DNA from 4 places in the Streptomyces sp. NPDC042364 genome. Region 4 is predicted to be linked to each of the others. Evidence: riboswitches for the same ligand, from Rfam matches in the RefSeq annotation. Region 4 holds a riboswitch; each other region holds the start of a gene.
The links. A riboswitch is a leader RNA that binds a small molecule or an ion and turns the genes downstream of it on or off. The one in region 4 is predicted to bind cyclic di-AMP.

Region 1: linked by a shared signal. The riboswitch ahead of AC067N_RS31995 (transglycosylase family protein) and the one ahead of AC067N_RS06250 (M23 family metallopeptidase) in region 4 are both predicted to bind cyclic di-AMP.
Region 2: linked by a shared signal. The riboswitch ahead of AC067N_RS17290 (M23 family metallopeptidase) and the one ahead of AC067N_RS06250 (M23 family metallopeptidase) in region 4 are both predicted to bind cyclic di-AMP.
Region 3: linked by a shared signal. The riboswitch ahead of AC067N_RS21655 (C40 family peptidase) and the one ahead of AC067N_RS06250 (M23 family metallopeptidase) in region 4 are both predicted to bind cyclic di-AMP.

What each region holds. Positions count from the first base shown of each region.
Region 1 is NZ_JBWKAJ010000022.1:55,942-60,719, reverse strand. It holds gene AC067N_RS32005 (cytochrome P450 family protein) at 199-1,488, shown strand; gene AC067N_RS32000 (transglycosylase family protein) at 1,671-2,690, shown strand; cyclic di-AMP (ydaO/yuaA leader) riboswitch at 2,873-3,072, shown strand; gene AC067N_RS31995 (transglycosylase family protein) at 3,077-3,769, shown strand; gene eno (phosphopyruvate hydratase) at 4,200-4,778, shown strand, end outside.
Region 2 is NZ_JBWKAJ010000007.1:282,135-286,912, reverse strand. It holds gene AC067N_RS17295 (M16 family metallopeptidase) at 1-1,371, shown strand, start outside; cyclic di-AMP (ydaO/yuaA leader) riboswitch at 1,574-1,746, shown strand; gene AC067N_RS17290 (M23 family metallopeptidase) at 1,759-2,544, shown strand; gene AC067N_RS17285 (GntR family transcriptional regulator) at 2,733-3,437, shown strand; gene AC067N_RS17280 (HPr family phosphocarrier protein) at 3,628-3,909, opposite strand; gene AC067N_RS17275 (bifunctional acetate--CoA ligase family protein/GNAT family N-acetyltransferase) at 4,093-4,778, shown strand, end outside.
Region 3 is NZ_JBWKAJ010000010.1:167,964-172,741, forward strand. It holds gene pcrA (DNA helicase PcrA) at 1-2,009, opposite strand, end outside; cyclic di-AMP (ydaO/yuaA leader) riboswitch at 2,285-2,457, shown strand; gene AC067N_RS21655 (C40 family peptidase) at 2,467-3,657, shown strand; gene AC067N_RS21660 (hypothetical protein) at 3,707-4,060, opposite strand; gene AC067N_RS21665 (C40 family peptidase) at 4,549-4,778, shown strand, end outside.
Region 4 is NZ_JBWKAJ010000002.1:674,892-679,669, forward strand. It holds gene AC067N_RS06240 (tyrosine-protein phosphatase) at 1-691, opposite strand, end outside; gene AC067N_RS06245 (alpha-galactosidase) at 914-2,986, shown strand; cyclic di-AMP (ydaO/yuaA leader) riboswitch at 3,289-3,447, shown strand; gene AC067N_RS06250 (M23 family metallopeptidase) at 3,452-4,387, shown strand.

The DNA.
Region 1 (4,778 bases), on a different contig from region 4:
GATCGTGACGCGTGGGGGCTCGGACCGGGGCGGCAGCCGGCCGGCGACACTGAGCCCCCGGAGGCGGGAGCACAAGGCCGCCGAACCGGAGCCCCCGGAGGCGCGTGCACAAGGCCGCCGAACCGGACCACGGCTTCGTGACGCGCGCCCGGGGCCGCCGCCCGTACCGCCCGGCGACCAGCCCGCTACCTTCGACGAGTGACCAACCAGCCCCATCCTCCGCACCCACAACAGACCCCGGCACCCGCCCTCTTCACCTGGGAGTTCGCCACCGACCCCTACCCCGCCTACGCCTGGCTCCGCGAGCACGCCCCCGTGCACCGGACGAAGCTGCCCAGCGGTGTGGAGGCCTGGCTGGTCACCCGTTACGCCGACGCCAAGCAGGCCCTCGCGGACCAGCGCCTGTCCAAGAACCCGGCGCACCACGACGAGCCCGAGCACGCCAAGGGCAAGACCGGCATCCCCGGTGAGCGCAAGGCCGAGTTGATGACGCATCTGCTGAACATCGACCCGCCGGACCACACCCGGCTGCGCCGCCTCGTCTCCAAGGCATTCACGCCCCGCAGGGTCGCCGAGTTCGCCCCCAGGGTGCAGGAGTTGACGGACGACCTCATCGACCGGTTCGCGCAGAAGGGCGAGGCGGACCTCATCCACGAGTTCGCCTTCCCGCTCCCCATCTACGCGATCTGCGACCTGCTCGGCGTCCCCCGCGAGGACCAGGACGACTTCCGTGACTGGGCGGGGATGATGATCCGGCACGGTGGCGGGCCACGCGGCGGCGTCGCCAGGTCGGTGAAGAAGATGCGCGGCTATCTCGCGGACCTCATCCACCGCAAGCGCGAGGCGCTGCCCGCCGAACCCACCCCCGGCGAGGACCTCATCTCCGGTCTCATCCGCGCCTCGGACCACGGTGAGCACCTCACCGAGAACGAGGCCGCCGCGATGGCCTTCATCCTTCTGTTCGCCGGGTTCGAGACCACCGTCAACCTCATCGGCAACGGCACCTACGCACTCCTCACCCACCCCGGGCAGCGCGCCCGCCTCCAGACCTCCCTCGCCGCGGGCGAAACCGCCCTGCTGGAGACCGGAGTCGAGGAACTCCTCCGCTACGACGGCCCCGTGGAACTCGCCACCTGGCGGTTCGCCACACAGCCGCTGACCATCGGCGGGCAGGACATCGCCCCCGGCGACCCCGTGCTGGTCGTGCTCGCGGCGGCCGACCGCGACCCGGCCCGCTTCGCCGACCCGGACACCCTCGACCTCTCCCGCCGTGACAACCAGCACCTCGGCTACGGCCACGGCATCCACTACTGCCTGGGCGCACCCCTGGCCCGCCTGGAGGGGCAGACCGCGCTCGCGACACTCCTCACCCGCCTGCCCGACCTGCGGCTCGCCGCCGATCCGGCCGACCTGCGCTGGCGCGGCGGGCTCATCATGCGTGGATTGCGCACGCTTCCGGTCGAATTCACACCGCGTCAGGGCGATTGAACGGCGCGTACAGTACCCGGAAGAGCGGAAGAACATGACAGACCCTCAAGTTCGTGATCTTCACGTGATCTACGCTGCATTAACTTGTGACAACTGATCGTCTGCGGCTACGTTCACACGTCAGTGCGAGGGATCGTCACATCCTTCGCACAGCTCTCTGCTGTCGTGTGAAAGGCAACCGCATGCTCTCCGGGAACGGTCGTCACCGTCGCCCCCGTCAGGCTCCGGCACTCCTCGTGGCGGCCGGAGTGACCGGCTCCGCCATCGCCATCCCGCTCCTCGGCGCCACCGGCGCGAGCGCGGCCAGCGGAACCACCTGGGATCAGGTGGCGGAGTGCGAGAGCGGCGGCTCCTGGAGCGCGGACACCGGGAACGGGCGCTCCGGCGGCCTCCAGATCTCCCAGGCCAACTGGGAGCGTTACGGCGGACTCGACTACGCGACCAGCCCCGACCGGGCCAGCCGTTCGCAGCAAATCGAGGTCGCCGAGAGAATCCTCGCCGAGCAGGGTGTCGGCGTCTGGTCCACCTGCGGGCTCCTCCACAACCTCGACGGCGACTCGGCCCCGGCCGACGTGGACACCGGTGTCGCGGAGGATTCATCCGGCATGGGTGATTCGTCCGGTTCATCCGACTCATCCGGCAACTCCACCAAGTCGGATGACTCGTCCGACTCCTCCGTGTCGCCAGACACATCCGGTTCACCGGAATCGTCCTCCGGTGCATCCGAGGGTTCCGCCAAGGCCGACACCGGCGCGGGGGACTCCTCCGACTCCGCGGGCTCCGACCGCACCGGCGGCTCGCAGGAGTCCGGCAGCTCGTCCGCGGGTGACGCCGAGAACGGCGACTCGGACAACTCCGCACGGAGCGACACCCCTTCCGCCAGCGGCGATGCCGACGCCGGCACCGGTCGCCACCGCGGCGCGAGCGCCGAGGAGGGTGTCGGCGCCGACGCTGCCGAATCCCCTCGCGACACCTCCGCCGGCCGTCACGCCTCCCGTGGTGGTGACGCCTCCCGTGAGGCCGTCGACGGCTCGTACACCGTCCGCCCCGGCGACAGCCTGACGGCCATCGCCGACTCCCTTGAGGTGAGTGGCGGATGGCGGGAGCTGTACGCAGAGAACGAGGACACGGTCGGAACCGACCCGGACCTCATCCTTCCCGGTCAGACCCTGGAAGTCGATGCCGAAACGGGTGAAAAGTAGCGGCAGTTCGGGTCATGGTTCGCCCCTTAATGCCCGTTTTGATCTCGGTGGGAGATGAATCACAGACCCCCTGATCGTCTTTGAAATTCGGCGAATCACGTGTTTACGGTCGTGACCGCTCGCCACAGCGGGCCCTTGCGGTCGTCACGCCGAATCCTGCCGACGCCCGCTCGGAACAGTCGTCGCGTCAAGCGCCGTAGGCAGGAGCGGGGGACCCAAGGTTTGCGCCGGGTCCGGCGGTTGAGGCCCTTCGGGGTCACGCCGCCGGTACCGGCTCGGGGTGAAGCCGCATCACGTGAGCCGAGAGGCGAGCGGGTGCGGCCGGGCAACTCAACCGGCCCGAACCCGACAGCTCACCTCGTAGGCGTCGGTGAGGGGATCACTCCATGCTGTTTTCCGGCAAGGGCAAGCACCGCCGTCCGTCCAAGACCGCCCGCGCCATCGCCGTCGCCGGTGTCACCGGCGCCGCCGCGATCGCCGCCCCGCTCATGGCGGCCGGCAGCGCCTCCGCCGCCACCGCGTCCGAGTGGGACGCCGTCGCCCAGTGCGAGTCCGGCGGCAACTGGTCCATCAACACCGGCAACGGCTACTACGGCGGTCTGCAGTTCTCGGCCTCCACCTGGGCCGGCTACGGCGGCACGCAGTACGCCTCCACCGCCGACCAGGCCACCAAGGCCCAGCAGATCGCCATCGCCGAGAAGGTCCTCGCGGGCCAGGGCAAGGGTGCCTGGCCGGTCTGCGGCAAGGGCCTGTCCAGCGCGTCGTACGACGGCGCCGCGGCCTCCTCCTCGAACGACTCCGGCTCGGGCTCGAGTTCGGGCTCGTCCTCCTCCTCGCAGGAGAGCACCCAGGAGACCCGCGCCTCGCGTTCCTCCGAGCGCGCCACCGTCCAGACCCCGACCGGCAAGAAGGTCAAGAAGGGCGACGGCGAGTACAAGGTCGTCAGCGGTGACACCCTCAGCAGCATCGCCGCCGAGAAGAACGTCAAGGGTGGCTGGGAGAAGCTCTTCGAGCTGAACAAGGACATCATCGACGACGCCGACTTCATCTACCCCGGCCAGCAGCTCCACCTCGGCTGACGGCCGGTCCGACGGTCGCCGCGGCCGGGCCGGAGGGCCCGCCGCGGCCGGGCCGGGACACCGGTTCGGCCGGGCCGAAAAAAAGGCCGCTCCCCGGCTGAACCGTGGCTCGCTCACGATCGTGTCCTCCATAGTGAAGACCTCGTGAGGGCCGTCCCCCGTCCCCACGGGCCCCCCGCTCCGGTGCGCATTCCCCCGTACGCACCGGGGCGGGGTTTTTCTGTGCCCCGGGCCGCTCCGCTCCCGTCTGCCGGACCCTTCTGTTCACTTTCCCGCCCACCCCCCTTTGTTCCGAGCCGAAACAATGGGTACGGTCTGTCTGTCCACGGGACGGTCGGTCGGCTGCCGACGGCCCCGGGGCGGTTAGGCTCTAGTCGCATGGCCCTCGCGGCCCCGCACCAATGCGTCACATCCCAAGAAGGAGATGCTCGTGCCGTCCATCGACGTCGTCGTAGCCCGGGAAATCCTGGACTCCCGAGGCAACCCCACGGTCGAGGTCGAGGTCGGCCTCGACGACGGCAGCACCGGTCGTGCCGCCGTCCCGTCCGGCGCCTCCACGGGCGCCTTCGAGGCCATCGAGCTCCGTGACGGTGACCCCAACCGCTACCTCGGCAAGGGTGTCGAGAAGGCCGTCCTCGCCGTGATCGAGCAGATCGGCCCGGAGCTGGTCGGCTACGACGCCACCGAGCAGCGCCTGATCGACCAGGCCATGTTCGACCTGGACGCCACCGACAACAAGGGCTCCCTCGGCGCCAACGCCATCCTCGGCGTCTCCCTCGCCGTCGCCCACGCCGCCTCCGAGGCCAGCGACCTCCCGCTCTTCCGCTACCTGGGCGGCCCGAACGCGCACCTGCTGCCCGTTCCGATGATGAACATCCTGAACGGCGGCTCGCACGCCGACACCAACGTGGACATCCAGGAGTTCATGATCGCGCCCATTGGCGCGGAGTCCTTCTCCGAGGCCCTGCGCTGGGGCGCCGAGGTCTACCACACCCTCAAGAAGGTGCTG
Region 2 (4,778 bases), on a different contig from region 4:
ATGGACTTCCACCCGCAGCCCCAGGCCGGCGAGGCCAGGCCCTGGGCGTTCCCGGCGCCGGAGCGCGGCACCCTGGACAACGGCCTGACGGTGCTCCGCTGCCACCGCCCCGGCCAGCAGGTCGTCGCCGTCGAGGTTCTCCTCGACGCTCCCCTGGACGCCGAGCCCGCCGGTCTCGACGGCGTCGCCACGATCATGACCAGGGCCTTCTCCGAGGGCACCGACAAGCACTCGGCCGAGGAGTTCGCCGCCGAGCTCGAGCGCTGCGGCGCCACCCTCGACTCGCACGCCGACCACCCCGGCGTGCGCCTCTCCCTCGAGGTGCCCGTGTCGCGGCTGGGCAAGGCGCTCGGCCTGCTCTCCGACGCCCTGCGGGCCCCCGCGTTCGCGGACAGCGAGATCGAGCGGCTCGTGGCCAACCGCCTCGACGAGATCCCGCACGAGACCGCCAACCCGGGACGCCGGGCCGCGAAGGAACTCTCCAAACAGCTGTTCCCGGCGGACTCCCGCATGTCCCGCCCCCGCCAGGGCACCGAGGAGACCGTCGCGCGCATCGACTCCGCGGCCGTACGCGCCTTCTACGAGCGGCATGTCCGCCCCTCGACGGCCACCGCCGTGGTCGTCGGCGACCTCACCGGCGTCGACCTCGACGCGCTGCTCGGCGACACCCTGGGCGCCTGGACGGGCTCCCCGGCCAAGCCCCGCCCCGTGCCGCCGGTGAGCGCCGACGACACCGGGCGCGTCGTCATCGTGGACCGCCCCGGCGCCGTCCAGACCCAGCTGCTCATCGGCCGGGTGGGCGTCGACCGGCACGACCGGGTGTGGCCGGCCCAGGTGCTCGGCACCTACTGCCTCGGCGGCACCCTCACCTCCCGCCTGGACCGCGTCCTGCGCGAGGAGAAGGGCTACACCTACGGCGTGCGCGCGTTCGGCCAGGTGCTGCGCTCCGCGCCCGACGGCTCCGGTGTCTCGATGCTCGCCATCAGCGGTTCCGTCGACACACCGAACACCGGTCCGGCGCTCGACGACCTCTGGACGGTGCTGCGCACCCTCGCCGCCGACGGTCTGACGGACGCAGAGCGCGACGTCGCCGTGCAGAACCTCGTCGGGGTCGCCCCCCTGAAGTTCGAGACGGCGGCGGCCGTGGCGAGCACCCTGGCCGACCAGGTCGAGCAGCACCTGCCGGACGACTACCAGTCGACGCTGTACCGGCAGCTCGCCGCCACCGGCACGGTGGAGGCCACCGCGGCCGTCGTCAGCGCCTTCCCGGTGGACCGTCTGGTGACCGTCCTCGTCGGTGACGCCGCAGAGATCGAGGAACCCGTCAGGGCCCTCGGCATCGGTGAAGTCACGGTCGTCCCGGCGGAGTAGAACCCGCACGCGAACGGGGGGAACGAGGGGCCCTGGTGACGGAAGAGTCACCAGGGCCCCCGTTTGTCCCTATTGGTGGCGGAGGTTGCAGGTCTGACCTGTGGCGTACGCCTCAAAACCCGTGATGCGTTTGTTATTTCGGAGGCGGCCCGCTTAGCGTCGGTCCGGCTGTTCGTCAGCAGTTCGCCGCACCCGCGGCACCGGACAGTCATCGCCGAGTCCCCGATGGTGCGAGCCAGGGGAGCCGGGGACCCACCGCAGTCCCTGGGGTGAATCGGGTGCCCTTCGCGAGCTTCGCGAAACGAGGGGTGTCCGTAGGAGACCTTCCTGCTCCGAACCCGTCAGCTAACCCGGTAGGCGAGAGGGAAGGAAAGGACCAGCCACTTCATGGGGTTCACCCGCGCTCCCGGGAAACACCGCCGTCCTGGCCGCGTGAAGCGCACGACCACGAGGACCGTGGGCGTGGCCGCTCTCACCACCACCGGTGTCGTCGGCACCGTGGCCGTCCCGGCGCTCGCCGCGGAGCCCGCGCCCGAGCAGACCGGGCTGAACCAGATCATCGTCCTCGGCGACACGGTCGCCGAGCAGGTCGACGCCCAGGCCGCCGCCCAGCAGCAGGCCGCCGAGGTGGCCGCCGTCAAGCAGAAGGCGCAGGAGGAGGCCCGCAAGGCCGCCGCCGAGAAGGCCGAGCAGGAGCGCGCCGCGGCCAAGGAGCGCGAGGAGATCAAGGCACGTGCCGCCCGTGCGGCCGAGCGTGAGCGCCTCAACTCCTACGTCGCCCCCATCAGCGGCTCCTACGTCTCCACCGGCTACAAGTCCGGCGGCGCCGTCTGGTCCTCCGGCAGCCACACCGGTGTCGACTTCCACGCCGCCTCCGGCACCGCCGTCCGGTCCGTGGGCGCCGGCACCGTCGTCGAGGCCGGCTGGGGCGGCGCGTACGGCAACAACGTCGTGATCAAGATGAACGACGGCACGTACACCCAGTACGGCCACCTGTCGTCCATCACCGTCTCGGTGGGCCAGACGGTCACCCCCGGCCAGCAGATCGGCCTCTCCGGCGCGACCGGCAACGTCACCGGCCCGCACCTGCACTTCGAGGCCCGCACGTCGGCCGAGTACGGCTCGGACATCGACCCCGTCGCGTACCTGCGTGCGCACGGTGTGAACGTCTGACGAAAGCATCACCGCTTCAGGAAGCCCCGGCTCACCGAGCCGGGGCTTTCCTTGTTGTGGCGTACCTCCTGTCCAAAAAATATCCATGGATTCCGGCCCGCCATCGGAAATTCCGGCTCGCTGCAATAGAGTCGCCTGAACACACGTCAATCAACGACGTTTCACGGGGATTAAGGCGGAGGTCGGTCATGCGTATTCCGGCGCACTCGGTATGCACGGCGATCCGTGATGACATCGTCGCGGGTGTCTACGAGCGCGGCAGCCGCCTCACCGAGGAACTGCTCGCCCGCCGGTACGGCGTCAGCCGCGTGCCCGTGCGCGAGGCGCTGCGCACGCTGGAGGCCGAGGGCTTCGTGGTGACCCGCCGGCACGCGGGCGCGTGCGTCGCCGAGCCGACCGAGCAGGAGGCCGCCGACCTGCTGGAGATGCGCATGCTGTTGGAGCCCCTCGGCGCGGCCCGCGCCGCCCAGCGCCGCACCGAGGCGCACCTCAAGGTGCTGCGCGGCCTGGTCAGGCTGGGCCAGGAGCGCGCCAGGAGGGGCAACAGCGAGGATCTGCGCTCCCTGGGCGGCTGGTTCCACGAGACGCTGGCCCAGGCCTCCGGGAGCCCCGCGCTGACCTCGACGCTCGCCCAGCTGCGGCACAAGATCGCCTGGATGTACGCGGTCGAGGCGCCGGCCAACCCGGTGGAGTCCTGGGCCGAGCACGGCGGCATCGTGGACGCCGTGGCCCGCGGCGACAGCGAGCGCGCGCGGACGATCACCGCTCTGCACACCGAGCGCGCGACCTCGGCGCACCGGCTGCGCTTTCCCGGCCGGCCCGCCGCGGCGGAGCGACAGGACCGTGTGAGGACTTCGCAACACCCCGTAAACACGCCGAGCCTGCGGCATTAACACAAGGGCCGTATACAAAGAGGACAGGAATTCGAGGGGCGCTATTTCTGCTGCCCGCGGACGGATTTCCGGAAGCGTCTGCCCCTGGGAAAGACGCTTCTGCCCATGGAAATGCGAAGGGCTCGCCCGATAAACCGGACGAGCCCTTCAGTGCTGCCGCGAGCGGCCTTTCAGGCCTTTGTCACGCGGGTCAGACCGTCTCGGGGAGCTCTTCGAGCCCCTCGGCGACGAGCTTCGCCAGACGGTCGAGCGCGGCGTCCGCGCCCTCGGCGTCGGAGGCGAGGACGATCTCCTCGCCCCCCTGGGCGCCCAGGCCCAGGACCGCCAGCATGGAAGCGGCGTTGACGGGGTTGCCGTCGGCCTTGGCGATCGTCACGGGGATACCGGAGGCCGTGGCGGCCCGGACGAAGATGGAAGCGGGGCGGGCGTGGAGGCCCTCGGCCCAGCCGACGTTGACGCGGCGCTCAGCCATGTGATGCTGCCCTTCAGGTGTGTCTCGGGTACCTCGAAGAGGTCTAGACCGGGTTGTCTAGACCAGTTTCCCATATCGTGAAGCGTCACCGGCGCGAGGCCCACGGCCTGACCGCGCACCGGCTGTTGTGTTTCCCCAGACTGCCTCGCGACGTTGCCGGACGCGAGCCGTACTCTGGGGCCCATGCAGACCTCGTCGGACCGGCATGAGTACCCCGCCCACTGGGAGGCCGACGTGGTGCTGCGCGACGGCGGCACCGCACGCATCCGGCCCATCACCGTTGATGACGCCGAGCGCCTGGTCAGCTTCTACGAGCAGGTCTCCGACGAGTCGAAGTACTACCGCTTCTTCGCGCCGTACCCTCGCCTGTCCGCCAAGGACGTCCACCGCTTCACGCACCACGACTTCGTGGACCGGGTGGGGCTCGCCGCCACCGTCGGCGGCGAGTTCATCGCCACCGTACGCTATGACCGCATCGGCGCCGACGGCATGCCCGCGTCGGCCCCCGCCGACGAGGCCGAGGTCGCCTTCCTCGTCCAGGACGCCCACCAGGGGCGCGGCGTCGCCTCCGCCCTCCTCGAACACATCGCCGCCGTCGCCCGCGAGCGCGGCATCCGGCGCTTCGCCGCCGAGGTGCTGCCCGCCAACACCAAGATGATCAAGGTCTTCACCGACGCGGGATACCAGCAGAAGCGCAGCTTCGAGGACGGCGTCGTACGCCTGGAGTTCGACCTGGAGCCCACCGACCGCTCCCTCGCCGTACAGCGCGCGCGGGAGCAGCGCGCCGAGGCCAGGTCGGTGCAGCGGCTCCTCGCCCCCGGGTCGGTCGCCGTCATCGGTGCCGGGCGCACGCCGGGCGGAGTGGGCCG
Region 3 (4,778 bases), on a different contig from region 4:
AAGACGCCGTCCTCCATGCCGGTCAGGAAGACGACGGGGAACTCCAGGCCCTTGGCGGTGTGGAGGGTCATGAGAGTGATGACACCCGAGCCGTCCTCGTCCTCGTCGGGGATCTGGTCGGAGTCGGCGACCAGCGCGACCCGCTCGAGGAACTCGGCGAGACCGGCGGACGTCGCGCCCCCGCCCTCACCTGCACCTGCCTCCTGCTCGAACTCCAGGGCCACGGCCGCCAGCTCCTGGAGGTTCTCGATGCGGGTCTCGTCCTGCGGGTCGGTGGACGCCTGCAACTCGGCCAGATAGCCGGTCCGTTCGAGGACCGCCTCCAGAACGGTCGCCGGACCGGCACCCGACTCGACGACGGTCCGCAGGTCCTCCAGCAAGGTGTTGAACCGCTTGACCGCGTTGGTCGACCGGGCGGCCATGCCGTACGCCTCGTCGACGCGCTTCAGCGCCTGCGGGAAGCTGATCTTCTCGCGCTGGGAGAGGGCGTCGATCATCGCCTCGGCGCGGTCGCCGATGCCGCGCTTGGGGACGTTGAGGATGCGGCGCAGCGGGACCGAGTCCTCCGGGTTGGCGAGGACACGCAGGTAGGCCAGGACGTCCCGGACCTCCTTGCGCTCGTAGAAGCGGACACCGCCGACGACCTTGTAGGGCAGGCCGACGCGGATGAAGACCTCTTCGAAGACACGGGACTGGGCGTTGGTCCGGTAGAAGACGGCGACGTCCCCGGCCTTGGCGTGCCCCGCGTCCGTCAGGCGGTCTATCTCGTCGGCTACGAACTGGGCCTCGTCGTGCTCGGTGTCGGCGACGTAACCGGTGATCTGCGCGCCGGCGCCCGCGTTGGTCCACAGGTTCTTGGGGCGGCGGGACTCGTTGCGCTCGATGACGGCGTTGGCGGCGGAGAGGATCGTCTGCGTCGAGCGGTAGTTCTGCTCGAGCAGGATCGTGGTCGCGTTCGGGTAGTCCTCCTCGAACTGGAGGATGTTGCGGATCGTCGCACCGCGGAAGGCGTAGATCGACTGGTCGGCGTCACCGACGACGCACAGCTCGGCGGGCGGGATGTCGTACTCGCCGGGGGGTACGTCGACGGGGTGCTCGGAGGTGCCGACCAGCTCCCTGACCAGGGCGTACTGGGCGTGGTTGGTGTCCTGGTACTCATCGACGAGGACATGACGGAAGCGTCGGCGGTAGTGCTCGGCGACGTCCGGGAAGGCGCGGAGCAGATTGACCGTCGTCATGATCAGGTCGTCGAAGTCGAGCGCGTTCGCCTCGCGGAGGCGGGACTGGTAGAGCGCGTAGGCCTGGGCGAGGGTCTTCTCGAAGCCGTCGGAGGCCTGGGCGGCGAAGTCCTCCTCGTCGATCAGCTCGTTCTTCAGGTTGCTGATCTTGGCGCTGAAGGACTTGGGCGGGAAGCGCTTGGGGTCGAGGTCCAGGTCCCGGCAGACCAGGGCCATCAGGCGCTTGCTGTCGGCGGCGTCGTAGATCGAGAAGGAGGAGGTGAAGCCCAGCTTCTTGCTCTCGCGGCGCAGGATGCGGACGCAGGCGCTGTGGAAGGTCATGACCCACATCGCGTTCGCCCGGGGTCCGACGAGTTGTTCGACGCGCTCCTTCATCTCGCCCGCGGCCTTGTTGGTGAAGGTGATCGCGAGGATCTGGCCCGGGTGGACGTTCCGCTCGCCGAGGAGGTGGGCGATGCGGTGGGTGAGCACACGGGTCTTGCCGGAGCCGGCCCCGGCCACGATGAGCAGGGGGGAGCCGGCGTGCACGACGGCCGCGCGCTGGTTCTCGTTCAGCCCGTCCAGGAGCGCCGCCGCGTCGATCGCGGGGCGCGGGGCACCGTCGCGGTAGTAGGCGTCCCGGTCCGGCGGCACGTCGAACTTCCCGCCGAACAGATCGTCCGGAATCGGCTCCGGCACATGATCGTCCTCGGGCGGCGGCGGGGGCTCCTCGTCACGGCCGCGGGGGGCCCGGAGATCCGCCAGGAAGCTGTCGTCAAAGAGGCTGCTCATCGCTCTCCGAGTCTAGGCGCCCCCACTGACAGCGAGGGGCCGCCCCGGGAAGTCCGTACGGGGCGCGCTCCGGTCCGCTCCCCGCGGAGCCACCGGCCACCGGTCGCACCGACCTCATCGCGGTGAGTGATCGAACGTACCACCTATCGCGCCCGCGAGGTCAAGGTCACGAAAACGTATCGGGCATATCGAACATCAACCTTCACACGGGCCACAACAGTTGGCTAGCGTCTTGGGTCAGGCCGTACGACCCAACCGGCGAACGTCGCCGGGCCGCACGGCCTCCGCCGAGTCCGGTACGCCCCTCACGGCAGCCGGAGCCGGGGACCCACCGACCTCTGGGGTGAATCGACCCGACCGCCGTACGCGGCGAGGGCCGTAGGGCAAACCTTCCGAAGCTTCCGCCCGAACCCGACAGCTAACTCGGTAGGCGGACTACGGAAGGAGTCGCCGAACCATGGCGCCGCACCGCAAGCCGCGTCCGGCCGGCCGAACGCGCGCGGGTATACGCACCCCCGCTCTCGCCACGGCCGCCCTCACCTCCGTGGCCCTGCTCTCGCAGACGGCCACCGCCGCACCCTCGGCCGACGACAAGCCGAGCCTGGAGGAGGTGGAGAAGAAGGTAGGCGACCTCTACCGCCAAGCCGAGACGGCGACCGAGAGCTACAACTCGGTCAAGGAGAAGACGGCCAAGCAGAAGAAACAGGTCGACAGCCTCCTCGACGACGTCGCGAAGCGGACGGAAAAGCTCAACGAAGCACGCGAGGAACTGGGTTCGTACGCGGCCGCCCAGTACCGCACGGGCGCCGCCGCCCCCGACACGGCGGCCCTGCTCCTGGCGGACGACCCGCAGGAGTACTTCGCCCGGAACCAGTTGATGGACCGACTGACGGACCGCCGGCAGGAGGCCGTCGACGAGTACGTCACCCAGCAGGCGGAGACCTCGAAGCGGCGCCAGGAGGCGTCCGCCGGTCTCGACCGGCTCACCGAGTCGCAGAACGCCCTCAAGGCCGGCAAGGCCAAGGTCCAGGCGAAGCTCGCCGCGGCCCGCGAACTGCTCTCCCAGCTCACCGCGGAGGAGAAGGCCCGGCTCGCGGCGATCGAGCGGCGGGAGCAGGAGGAGGCCGACCGCAAGGCGGAGGAACTGGCGCGGCAGCAGGCGGCGGCCCCGTCACGGGCCGATTCGGCCCAGCCGCAGGAGACCCAGCAGGCCCAGGAGCCCCAGGAGACCCCTCAGGACACCTCATCGGGCACCGGGACCACGACAACGGTCGAGGACTCCACCTACGCCGCGAAGGCCGCCAAGGCCCTCACCTTCGCACGCGCGCAGATCGGCAAGCCGTACGTCTGGGGCGCCACCGGCCCCGGGTCCTACGACTGCTCCGGTCTCACCCAGGCCGCCTGGAAGGCGGCCGGCGTCGACCTCCCCCGCACCACCTACGACCAGGTCAACGCCGGCACGACCGTCCCGCTCGCCTCAGCCCGCCCCGGCGACCTGATCTTCTTCTACGACAACGTCGGCCACGTCGGCCTCTACATCGGCAACGGCATGATGATCCACGCCCCGAAGCCGGGAACCTACGTCCGCGAGGAGTCGGTCTTCTACGACGGCGAGTCCTCCATCCACAGCGTGGTGCGGCCGGCGTAGCGGCCGGACGGCCGGGGAGGCGGCCGGTCCGCCGGGGAGGCGGGCCGGCTCAGGTCCAGAGCACCGCGATGAAGACGTTCGCCATGGTGAGCGCACCCACCAGCCCGAACAGCGCCTTGTCCACGGCCTCGTCGTCGCGCTTCACGTACACCAGTCCCATGATCACGACCAGCAGGGCCATCTTGATGCCGATCTTGATGTTGTTGACCGGCTGGTCGTCGGCCTGGTTGAGGCCGACGAGGACCGCTCCGGTGATCAGCATGGTGAGCGCGCCGTGCAGCATGGCGGGGACGAAGCGGGCGGTGCCCTGGCCCATGGCTTTCATCTGGGTGAGAAAGCCGCCCAGGAGGGCGGCGATCCCGATGATGTGGAGCGCGACGAAGAGGTGGATGAGTACGTCCATGGGCGGAGCCTAATGAGGGAGCGATGACCGGCCGGGCACCGGGGGCGGGTACCTCGGACGGGGGTTCGGACCATCGCCCCGCGCCCGGAGACGGCTCGCGCCGCACGGACGATCTTGCATATATGCGCTCCATAGCACCCCCTCACTCCGCCCCGGCGCGGAATCCTCGCATCGATCATTACACAGCGTGATCATGGCGGCGCCGCGGCAAGATCACGGTCACATACGGTCACCTCGCGGCCTGTGCGCGCCACTTCCGTACAACGCGTCACAGGGCCGGCACAGCCAGGTTTAACGTCCTCCCTCAGGTGACCGGCTCCCCACCGCCGCCCGGGCCAGGGGCGGCAGTCGGACACCACCGCCGAGAAGGTCCGGCGGCGTCCCGCTCCCCCCTGTGCGGGCCGTCGCCGGACGCGAAACCGCTCCCCCAGGCGGTCTGTGCGCACCGACGTACGGACGGCGGTCGTACGAGAGGACATGGAGTCCACGTGGCAGCGCACCGCAAGCCCAGACAGCGCTCGCTCGGCGGCCCGACGGTCCGCACCGCCGCAACCCTCGCCCTCGCGGGCGCGGCGACCGCGACCGGTTTCGACGGCACCGGACACGCCGAACCCCACCTCACGCCCGAGCAGATCAAGGCGAAGGTGGACAAGCTGTACCAGGAGGCGGAGGTCGTCACCGACAAGTACAACGGCGCCAAGGAGAAGGCCGACCAGGC
Region 4 (4,778 bases):
AGGCCGCCTGGAGGTACTCGGCGCGGGCGTCGAACAGCGGGCTCAGCAGCTCCATGATCTCGGGGGAGTAGGCGTTCGGGGAGGTGCTGCTGCGGCGCACCTTGTAGCGGCGGTGCTTGGCGTTCGACTCCAGGTAGTCGGCCACGATGGCCTCCTGCTCCACGCCGACGGCGAGGAGCGTCACCGCTATGGAGAGGCCCGCGCGGTCCTTGCCCGCCGCGCAGTGCATCAGCGCGGGCACGCTGTCCTCCGCCAGCGCGTGCAGCACCCGGGAGTGCTCGGCCGTGCGCTGCTTGATGATCGTGCGGTAGGAGGCGATCATCCGGCCGGCCGCCTTGCCGTCGTCGAGCAGCGCGCGCAGTTGGTCCAGCTCGCCGTCGCGGACCATCTTCCAGAACTCGGCTCCGTCCGCCGGGTCGGACAGCGGCAGGTTCACGTTCCGCACGCCGGGCAGTTCGACGTCCGGGCCCTCCAGCCTCTGGTCGGCCGCATTGCGGAAGTCGAAGATCGTGTGCAGACCGAGGGAGTTCAGGAACGCGGCGTCCTCATCGGTGGCGTGCGCGAGATGCCCGCTGCGGAACAGCACTCCCTGACGCACCCGGCGACCGTCCACGGTCGGCAGGCCACCCACATCCCGGAAATTGCGCACCCCGGTCAGCTCGGGCTCGGTCGACGGGATCTGCTGCGTCACGGGGGCTCCTCCCATCCGGGCCGTCGGCGCCGATCGTCGACGGGCACGCGCTCGGCATCGAGGCGTCCCTCGACGATACGACATGGGTGCCGTCGCGATCAGTTGTCCACAGGCGCTCGCGGCGGGGCCGGCGGCGGTTGTCCACAGGCGGCGAGGCGCTCCCGCGGCGACCTGCGATGATGTTGAAGCACGATCGCACCTGTTCGAATATGTGAGGCCTTGATGTTGGACATCGCCACGGACGGCCGGACCTGGCTTCTCACGGGCCCGCGGAGCAGCTACGCCCTGCGGCTCACCGAGAACGACGAGCTGCTGCACCTGCACTGGGGTCCGAGGATCACCCTCCCCGACGCCGAGGAGCTGGCCGCCCGCCAGGAGTTGCCCTACTGGCCTTTCGAGGCCCCCGTCGACGGCCACGAGGAGTACCCCGTCGAAGGCGGCCCGCGCTTCGCCCGCCCCGCCCTCTCGGTCCGCACCGAGGCGCGGCGCGGCACCGAGTGGACGTTCCAGGAGTACGAGGCGGACGGTGACGAGTTGCGCCTGCGCTTCGTCGACGACGGACTGCGGATCACGCTCCACTACCGGATGCGCGACGACGTCGTGGAGCGCTGGGTGACCCTCGCCAACGAGGGGGCGGCCGTGGAGCTGCTGCGGGCCGACTCGGCGACCTGGACGCTGCCCCGCCGCGAGGAGGGCTGGCGCCTGTCCCAGCTGCACGGCCGGTGGGCGGCCGAGTCCCGGTTGGCGCGTGGCGAACTCACCTACGGGGAGAAGGTCATCGGCAGCCGCCGAGGGCACACCGGACACCAGCACCTGCCCTGGGTCGCCCTCGACACCGACGCCACCGAGGACCACGGCGAGGTCTACGGCTGCGCCCTCGGCTGGTCGGGCTCCTGGCGGATCGCCGTGGCCCAGCTGCCGGACGCACGGGTGCAGATCACCGGCGGCGCCGGGTACGACGAGTCGGGGCTGTTGCGGCTGGAGGCGGGGGAGACGTTCACCACGCCCGTTTTCGCGGGACTGTGGTCCGACGGCGGCCACGGCGGGGCGAGCCGGGCCTGGCACGCCTACCAGCGGGCGTATGTCATCCCGGACGCGGACCGGGACCGACCGGTGCTGTTCAACTCCTGGGAGGCCACCGAGTTCGACATCTCGGAGGAGCAGCAGGGGGCGCTGGCGGAGCGGGCGGCGGCCATCGGGGTCGAGCTGTTCGTGGTCGACGACGGCTGGTTCGGGGCGCGCACCAGTGACCGGGCCGGACTCGGCGACTGGACGCCCAACCCGGACCGCTTCCCCCAGGGGCTGAAGCCGCTCGCCGACCGGGTGCACGCCCTCGGGATGCAGTTCGGCATCTGGGTCGAGCCCGAGATGGTCAACCCGGACAGCGAGCTGTACCGGGCGCACCCCGACTGGGCGCAGTACCAACCGGGACGAAAGCGGACGGAACTGCGCAATCAGCTGGTGCTGAACCTCGCGCGGCCGGACGTCCAGGATTATCTGTGGGAGAAGCTGGACGCCCTGCTCTCCAGCGCCCCGATCGACTATGTGAAGTGGGACTTCAACCGCTGCTTCACGGACGCCGGCTGGCCCGGTGAGCCGTACCCGCAGAAGCTGTGGGTCGAGCACGTGCACGCGTTCTACGCCCTGCTGGACCGGCTGCGGGCCGCGCACCCGGGTGTCGCCTTCGAGTCGTGCTCGGGCGGGGGCGGCCGGATCGATCTCGGCGTCATGTCGCGGACCGACCAGGTGTGGACCTCCGACAACACCGACCCCCTGGACCGGCTCGCCATCCAGCACGGATTCAGTCACATCCATCCGGCGCGGGTCATGGCCGCGTGGGTCACCGACAGCCCCAACAACCAGCTCAACGGCCGGGTCAGCTCCCTGCGGTTCCGCTTCGTCAGTGCCATGGCGGGCGTGCTCGGCGTCGGCGGCGACCTCACCAAGTGGAGCGAGGCGGAACTGGCCGAGGCGCGGGAGTGGGTGCAGCTCTACAAGGAGATCAAGCCCGTCGTGCAGCGCGGCGACCAGTACCGGCTGCGCCCGCCGAGCGGAGGGCTGAGCGCCGTGCAGTACGTCCACGGCGACGAGGTGGTCGTCCTCGCCTGCCTCCAGGCCCAGCACTACGGCGAGCCGCTCCCGCCGCTCCGGCTGCGCGGCCTTGACCCCGCGAAAACCTACGAATGCCGTGAAACGGGCGAAGTGCACCGAGGGGCGGTGCTGTTGCACCACGGCCTGCGGACCGGGCTGCGCGGTGACTTCGATGCGACGGTTATCCGCCTGCGTCGCACTTGAGCGATCTGTCCGAAATGGAGCCGTTAATCCAACTGGCCCTGGAATAAAGACTACTGAGGCGTAGGCGCGTGAGCAGCGTCATACTCGTGACGGACTGTCGTCGTCATGCTCACGTAATTCAGGAGCTTTTCCAGGGCCTTTGGAAATGCCTATACGGCACACCTTTACGGAGCGTAATCGGGATTCGGTGTAAGGATCACGTAGGAAGACGCGCGGGAAATCCAGATAGTTGTCTCTGTGGGGACAAGTCGCTTACGTTCAGCCTCGATCCGGACGGACGCCCAATCCTGCCGCCGACCGGAGCCGCATACCGACCCGATCCACGGCAGGAGCGGGGGACCCACAGGCAGTACCGCCTGTTCCGGTCTCCGGAACGGCTAGGGGTAAAGCCGGGCGCAAGCCCGGCCGGGCATCTCCAGTCCGCACCCGACAGCTCACCTCGCAGGCGCCGGAGAGGAATTCGCCATGCCCGCGAAGGGTAAGCATCGCCGTCCCAAGTCCCAGCGTTTCACCCGCTCGATCGCTGCCGCCGGAACCGGTGGCGCCGCGCTCGCGCTGCCCCTGATGGGAGCCGCCGGCGCTCACGCCGCGACCCCCACGGCCGCCGTCTCCGGAGCTTCCGAGAAGACGGCCACGGCCACCCCCGGGAAGGCCGTCACCGAGCAGATCGCCGCGAAGAAGAAGGCGGCCAGGACCTACACCGTGAAGGCCGGCGACTACCTCGCGAAGATCGCGGACGAGCAGGATGTCCGGGGCGGCTGGAAGCGGCTCTACTCGGACAACCGTTCAGTGATCGGCTCCGACCCCTCGCTCATCCACCCGGGACTGAAGCTCGTCGTCGGCGGCAAGCCGGCGTCGGGCGGGCTGTCCCAGTCGTCGACGAAGACCCAGTCGTCGCAGTCCTCCAAGCCCGCCCAGGCGTCGAAGCCCTCCGGGTCCGCGGCGAAGGCGACGACCGGTGCGTCCGCCGGTCAGGTGGCCGAGTCCAGCAGCTCCGGCTACACCCTGCCCATCCAGGGCGCCACCATCAGCACGGCGTACAAGACCGCCGGCAGCATGTGGTCCAGCGGCTACCACACCGGTGTCGACTTCGTGGCCCCGACCGGCACGAGCCTCAAGGCCGTGGGCGCCGGCACCGTCGTCTCCGCCGGCTGGGGCGGTGCGTACGGCAACCAGGTCGTCATCAAGCTCGCCGACGGCTACTACGCCCAGTACGCCCACCTGTCCTCGATCGGTGTCTCCGCGGGGCAGTCCGTGAGCGGCGGTCAGCAGATCGGCCTGTCGGGTGCCACCGGCAATGTCACCGGCCCGCACCTGCACTTCGAGATCCGTACGACCCCCGACTACGGCTCGGACATCGACCCGCTGGCCTATCTGCGGTCGAAGGGCGTCACCGTCTGACGCGCCGCTCCCGGCCCACCTGATGTCATCGAAGGCCGGACCCCGATCCCGGGGTCCGGCCCTCGCCATGCCCCTGCGAGAAGGAGGGGCCACCGCCGTCGCGGCGGCGGTCACGGCGGCGGCGGGGGAGCCTCACGACCACGCGTAGGGCTTTCGATCGGGTGATCGCCGGGGACGACTTCCGGCGGCTCCGGCGGTGGCAAGGGGAGTTGGGGCGCGGTGGGACGGTGAGTGCCGCGCGGGGGCGCTGGAGGCCGACGACCGGGTGTCCGGCCTGAACAACTCCCGACGACCCGGAATCCCTTCCGGATCCAGGAATTCCGGGTGTGGCGGCTGTTCTGACCCGGCGTATTCCCGGGTTGATCGAATCTTGAAGCGTGGTCTATCTCAC